Regions from separate parts of the Fructobacillus evanidus genome, predicted to be linked through region 2. Evidence: predicted binding sites of a transcription regulator. Region 2 holds the regulator's gene; the other holds the start of a gene.
The links. The regulator Rex, encoded in region 2, represses fermentation and respiration genes when NADH is low (regulators of the CRP and FNR family bind a similar motif). The targets are predictions, from matches to a motif close to TTGTGAANTANTTCACAA.
Positions count from the first base shown of each region.

Region 1: a site for Rex is predicted at 1,323-1,340, ahead of AABI08_RS02865 (2,3-butanediol dehydrogenase). Genes of this name have one in related genera too.

Region 1 is NZ_CAUZLM010000003.1:106,550-109,967, forward strand. It holds gene AABI08_RS02860 (2,3-butanediol dehydrogenase) at 102-1,154, shown strand; gene AABI08_RS02865 (2,3-butanediol dehydrogenase) at 1,382-2,434, shown strand; gene AABI08_RS02870 (CopY/TcrY family copper transport repressor) at 2,603-3,112, shown strand; gene AABI08_RS02875 (cupredoxin domain-containing protein) at 3,079-3,418, shown strand, end outside.
Region 2 is NZ_CAUZLM010000004.1:46,634-50,051, forward strand. It holds gene AABI08_RS03780 (Cof-type HAD-IIB family hydrolase) at 1-322, opposite strand, end outside; gene AABI08_RS03785 (lipid II:glycine glycyltransferase FemX) at 388-1,428, opposite strand; gene AABI08_RS03790 (redox-sensing transcriptional repressor Rex) at 1,433-2,080, opposite strand; gene tsaD (tRNA (adenosine(37)-N6)-threonylcarbamoyltransferase complex transferase subunit TsaD) at 2,174-3,208, opposite strand; gene AABI08_RS03800 (GNAT family N-acetyltransferase) at 3,205-3,418, opposite strand, start outside.

The DNA.
Region 1 (3,418 bases), on a different contig from region 2:
AAGTAATGACAAATGTCCAAATTCCTGCTATGATGTAACTACATTGGAATATTATTGCAACATTGATGCGATGAGTTCGCTGATTTTTACAGGAGTTTTACATGAAGGCAGCTGTTTGGCATGGAGCCAAAGACATCAGAATCGAAGAAGTGGACCTTAAACCACTTGCCAACGACGAAGTGACGATTAAGGTAGCCTATGCGGGTATTTGTGGCAGTGACCTTCATGAATATCAAGAAGGACCGGTCTTAATCCCAACGACCTTCCCTGATCCGCTGACAAATGAAGAGGCGCCAATCGTCCTCGGCCATGAATTTTCGGGAGTTGTTGAAGCTGTTGGACCTGATGTCTACGATTTTCAGGTGGGTGATCACGTGGCGGTCAATCCTGCAATTACCAAGCGAGAATCTCCGGACGACGTCGATGTTTATGATGGTTATAGCTTTATTGGGCTGAGCAAGGACGGTGGGTTAGCACCCTATGCGAACGTGTCAGTTCAAAATCTTTATCATTTGCCACAGAATTTTTCATTAAAAGCGGCTGCTATAATGGAACCAGCAGCGGTGGCCGTACAAGCGGTAAAAGAGGCTGGTTTGGACTTCGGCCAAACGGTCGTGATTTTCGGTGCAGGTCCAATCGGTGCAATGCTGGCAGAGGTTGCCCGTACGGCAGGTGCTTCGAGAATTGTTGTTGTTGACCTTTCAGAAGTCCGCCTGCAAAAGGCCCGCGAAATGGGGGCGACGGATACGATTAATGCGAGCCAGGTTATTGATGTTGAGCAAAGTATCGCCCAAATTTTACCAAACGGAGCGGATGCCTCCTTTGAGGTGGCAGGGGTTCAGGAAACCTTTGACCAAGCAATTGCTGTGACGAAGCCGCGGGGCTTTGTTGTCGTTGTCTCGATTTTCCCACAGCCAATCCGTTTGGATATTCGACAGCTGATGAATGCCGGCGTGCGGCTTGCTACTTCGATTGCTTATTCACGTCAAACTTTCCAACAAACGGTTGATTTAGTCACCAGTGGGCAACTCAAGGTTGAACCGCTGATTACGTCTGAAATTCGTCTAAATGACTTTTTCAAGAAAGGATTATTGCCTCTAATGGATGATCCTTCTGAAGAAAAAATTTTGGTGAACTTGGCCAAAAGTAAATAAATGGTGAGGAAAAGCTTTCAGAGATGGGAGTTTTTTTTGTTGGTTCCAAGAAGAAGGATGATACTTAGAATTAGGTTACTATCTTCACATTTATTTGCTCGATAATAAACAAATTTAGCGTTGAAAACGATTTTTTTCTTTAAATCAGTGCTATAATGTACTTGTATCATGATATATAATTCACAATATCCGGTTGATATCGACCGGTCAATGAAAAGAGGTCAATCATGAAAGCAGCTATTTGGCATGGTAAAAAGGATGTGCGGGTTGAGGAAACTGATTTGCCGGAACCTAAAGAAAATGAGGTTCGGGTCAAGGTAGCCTATGCGGGTATTTGTGGCAGTGACCTTCATGAATATCTAGAAGGGCCAGTCTTTATTCCGACAGAATTTCCTGATCCCTTAACTGGTGGGCAAGCACCTATCACAATGGGGCACGAGTTCTCTGGTCAAATTGATCAGGTTGGTACAAATGTTCACAACTTTAAAATTGGCGACCATGTGTCTGTCAATCCGACGATTACTAAAGGTGAGCTACCCGATAATGTGGATGTGTACGATGGGTATAGCTTTATTGGGCTGAGCACGGATGGCGGTTTTGCTAGTTACGTCAATGTCCCGGTTGAAAACTTGTATCCGCTACCAAAGGATTTTTCTTTGAAATTAGCAGCGGTGATTGAGCCGACTGCGGTTGCTGTGCAAGCGATTAAGGAAGCCCATCTTACCTTTGGACAAACCGTGGTGATTTTTGGTGCGGGTCCAATTGGCGCAATGGTTACAGCGGCTGCGAAGGCGGCCGGTGCAACCAAGATTGTCGTTGTTGATTTGTCGGCTGTTCGGTTGCAAAAGGCACTTGCAATGGGGGCTACGGATATCATTAATCCAAGTGAAGTCAGCGATGTCTTGGCAGCAGTCCATCAGATACTGCCGGAGGGGGCAGACACAAGTTTTGAGATTGCTGGTGTGCAAGCCACTTTTGATCAGGCCATCAAAACGACAAAAGCGCGTGGTTATATGGTCGTGGTTTCAATCTATGCCCTTGCCATCCAATTTAATCCAATGGCGTTAACGAATAGTGGCGTCAACTTAACTTCGACGATTGCTTATTCACGGCAAACTTTTCAGCAGACGGTGGACTTAGTGACAAGTGGGCAAATCAATGTGGCGCCGATTATTACGAGCGAGATTAAGTTAGATGATATTATCACGGATGGTTTTGATGTGTTGACAACGGACCAATCGCAGGCAAAGATTTTAATTAACTTAACGCAGGAAAAATAAGGCCCGAATGGGCGATTAATCAATGATTAATCAGAAACATTTCCAAATTTGGGAATGTTTTTTTATTTTACTGTTTACAAATGTAAACCATCAGGTTATACTAACTTTGTTGTTTACAAATGTAAACACGTTTTGTTTTGATGAACGGAGGGCAGGATTATCATTAACATCACTGATACCGAACAGGCGGTTATGCGGATTATTTGGACGAAGAAACGGGCAACGGGTCGTGAAATTGTTGAAGAAGCCCAGTTATCGCATGACTGGTCAGCCTCAACGATTAAAACGTTAATTCGACGTTTAACGGATAAGGAAATGATTGCAGTCGACAAATCAGAAAAAGTCTTTACCTACGTACCAGTTGTGGCTGAAAATGAGGCAACCGACTATAACGCTAACCGGTTCTTTGATTCCGTTTGTGATGCCTATAAGGGGACGCTCTTAACGGCACTCATCAAAGACGAACCATTAAGCAAAACGGATATTCAAAATATCCGAGCGATTCTTGATGAACGCGAAGCCAGTGCGCCTGACCAGGTCGCTTGTCATTGCCTTCATGAAGATGATGATTCTTGCGCAATGGTCCCATCATTAAGACAAAAAATTGACGAACTGGCAAGCAGTGCTCGCAAAGGGAGTATTTTATGGATAAAATTTTGGTTATGGCGGCTGGTCTAGCGGCGATTGCATTCATTATTTGGTGGTTCTTTGGTCAACATAAGGTTGAGAGTGCAGCGGCGACTCTTGATGACCAGGAGCAGACTATCGATATTCAAGTCGACGGTGGCTATTCGCCTGAGCATATTGTCTTGAAGCAGGGAGTGCCAGCAACCTTGAATTTCACTCGGACTGATCCTTCTGGTTGTTTGGACCACGTGGTTTTTGCCGATTTTGGCATTAACCAGGAGTTGCCACAAGGACAAAAAGTGTCGTTGAAAATCAATACCGACCAACCAGGTCAATACCAATGGGCTTGCGGAATGG
Region 2 (3,418 bases):
CTGATTGCGGATTCAAGGCATTCCAATCAATCACCTTGCGAATCTGTTCTGGTGTCAAATAAACCGCATATAACTCCTGTCCCGGTGTCGTGACTACCGATCCATTGGAACCGACAAAATCAATTTGGTCCAACAAACCGTAAGCGGCCATCGGCTCAAAAAGCTCCTTTAAATTGGCCACTTGTCGACCGGAGGCCGCGACAAAGCGCACGCCTTTTTCCTTTAATTGTGACAAAACCCGGGCAAAGTGTTCTTGATCGTAACTATCTTCACCGGATAAAAACGTACCATCCATATCGGATGCAATCATTTTAATGGTCATTGGATGCCTTTCTTGTCTTGCTTGCTAGTCGACTAGTTCACACAACTAGTGGCTACCATCATCGGCTAGGCAAATTGTTCTAAGTATTTCTGATAGGCTGCCTGGTCAACAACCCAATCCAGTTCCCCAATATAGGCAACCTGTGGGTCGTGGTAGGCAAAGCCGTGCTTAAACTTATAAAGTCCGTCAGTATGGTCAAATTCGCCAACACCACCGAAATCATAAGCAACCTTCCCTAAGGAAAGCCCCCACTTCAACATTTCCCACTGCACAAGATAGGGACCATAGTGCTTGGCAAATTCACGGTTTGATCCGGCATACATATACCAAATCTTTTCCCCGTAACCAAAGCCAATTCCAGCTGCAATCACTTGACCATCATAATGTGCCAAGAAAACCCGGAACAAATCAGAATCAGCCCAGAGTTCTTGCATGCGGTAGAAGTATTCGATTGGCCGGCGGGTAATCCCCTGAGCCTTCGCCATCATCGTGTAAGTCTTAAAGAAGGCCTCGATGTCTTCCTTACTACGACCTGAGGTAACGGTGACCCCATCCTTGATGGCACGACGGATTTGGTTCCGATAATCGCTTTTGAAGTGTTTCATCAAACTGGCTTCATCAGTGATTGGTTGTGCCCCTTCACCTCGACCATCATAGAACAAAACCACGTTTTTACGTGGTTGAATGTTGCCATGCATATTCTCGATTTTAACATTCCGGGTCACAAAACCAGCATCTTGATAGGCCTGATCCAAGTCTTGATTGTAGAGCACTTCCGGATCCATTCGAACCAAAAAGACGTTTTCTGGCAAATTAGCCAATGCTTCTTGAACTAATTCCTTGACCAGGGCGACGTTGGTCACGTCAGCAACGGGTCCCTTTGGGCAATATGCCAACAATTTTCCAGGCACGGCTTCAACAGTCAAGACCGCCATTGCGGCATCAATGTCGCCGCCCTGATTTTCATGGTAGAGGTATAAGTGGCCCCAATTGGCCTTCAAGTCACCCCAGAGTGGGTCCTGGGTAACTTGTCCCTTGGCCGCTGTCTTGACAAAGTCTTGGTACCTTTGAACCTGACTTGGCTGTGTTAAATCTAAGACCGTCATATCCTTACTTTCCCGTCGTGATTGAGGCGTAGTTCTGAATAAAGTAAACCAACGTTTGGAGTTCATTGGTCAAATCAACGTTTTGGACTCGAACGCCCTTTGGTACAGAAACCCGCAATGGCGTAAAGTTCATAATCCCTTTAACCCCAGCAGCTACCAAAGTATCTGTAATTTCTTGGGCAACGCCTTGTGGCACCGTCAAGATGGCGATGTTAATCCGTTGAGCCTTGATTTGTTCTTCCAATTCACTCATGTCATAAATTGGCACCCCGGACAAAATCTTGCCCCGGTTTTCATTAATATCAAAGGCAGCGGCAATCCGCATATTTGATGATTGGTGAAAGTTGAAGTTCAAAAGAGCCTGGCCCAAATGGCCAACCCCAATCAAAGCCACGTTAATCAATGAGTTTTGGTCCAAAACCTTGGCAAAAAATTCTAGCAAGGCCTCAACATCGTACCCATAGCCACGCTTGCCTAAAGCGCCAAAATATGAAAAATCACGGCGAATCGTTGCCGCATCAAACTTGGTTGCTTCAGCCAATTCAGCAGAAGAAATCCGGTTGGTGCCGGCATCATTTAAAAACGTTAAATAACGGTAGTAGATGGGCAACCGCTTAGCGGTTGCTCGTGGAATCTTTGCTTGCTCGTCCATGGCGTCTCCATTTCACTTTGTGAACTAAATTATATTTATTATAGCATAGATTGTGGGTTTTCCTATCTATTCGCTCATTTTTCACAAATATTTTTATTCATTGTCCTGCTGTTTAAGGTCTGCTAATGGAAAATCAAGGCCAGGATTTGTGTTCAAATCAAGATCGGCAAAAATCTTGTCTTGGTAGTTCCAATAGCCCGCTGCGCCAATCATGGCTGCGTTATCACCGGTATACTGCTTGGGCACTGGGATAAAGTCAATGTTTGGAAAATCGGCCATTAAATCAGTTAATGCCGCACGCAAACCGCTGTTGGCAGCGACGCCACCAGCTAACACGAGCGACTTCACTGGAAAATCAGTCAAGGCCCGTTTTGTCCGACCGACTAGGGCCTTAATCACCGCAGCCTGGAAAGAAGCCGCGAGGTCCTCTTCCTTGATGGTTTCACCACGCTGCTCGGCGTTGTGGACCTGGTTGATGACCGCTGATTTTAAACCAGAAAAGGAAAAGTCATAGCCAGCCTCTTTGGCCATCGCCTGTGGAAAGTCGATGGTAACTTGCCCCTGATGGGCCAATTCATCGATTGCCTTCCCGGCTGGGTATGGCAAGTTCAGCAACCGGCCGACCTTATCATAGGACTCACCGGCGGCATCATCAAAGGTTTCACCCAAGATGTGAAAATCATTGGGCTCCTTCATCAAGACCAATTCCGTATGGCCGCCGGAAACCATCAATGCCAAAGCCGGAAAAACAATTGGCCGGTTAAAATTAGCGGCCGCAATGTGACCAGCCAAGTGATTGACTGGAATCAACGGCAGATTGTGGGCCATCGCAAAGGTTTTCGCCCCCATTAAGCCGACTAACAGGGAGCCAACCAATCCTGGTCCGTAGGTCACGGCCACACCGTCAAGGTCTTCTGGTTGAACCTGAGCATCTTCTAAAGCGATGTCTAAGGTTTTCGTAATCCATTCAAGGTGGTGGCGGGAAGCAACCTCGGGCACGATGCCACCAAAACGTTGGTGTGAATTAATCTGGGTCGCCACCGCATTGCTCAAGACGGTTTTGCCGTCCTTAACAACGGCCACTGAGGTCTCGTCAGCACTTGATTCAAAGGCAATTAAAGTTGTCATAAATTCTTCTCCATTAGGATGGCTGTTTGACCATCATGGTAATAACCATCACGCCGGGCATAAATTTCAAAGCCAAACTTTTCATACAGCCGCCGGGCAGAAACATTGTTTTCGGCCACTTCTAGGAAGGCCGTTCGATCGTTATTTTGTTCACAGAAAGCCTGCATTAATTCGCGAGCCATTCCCTGCCCCTGGAAAGCCGGATCAACG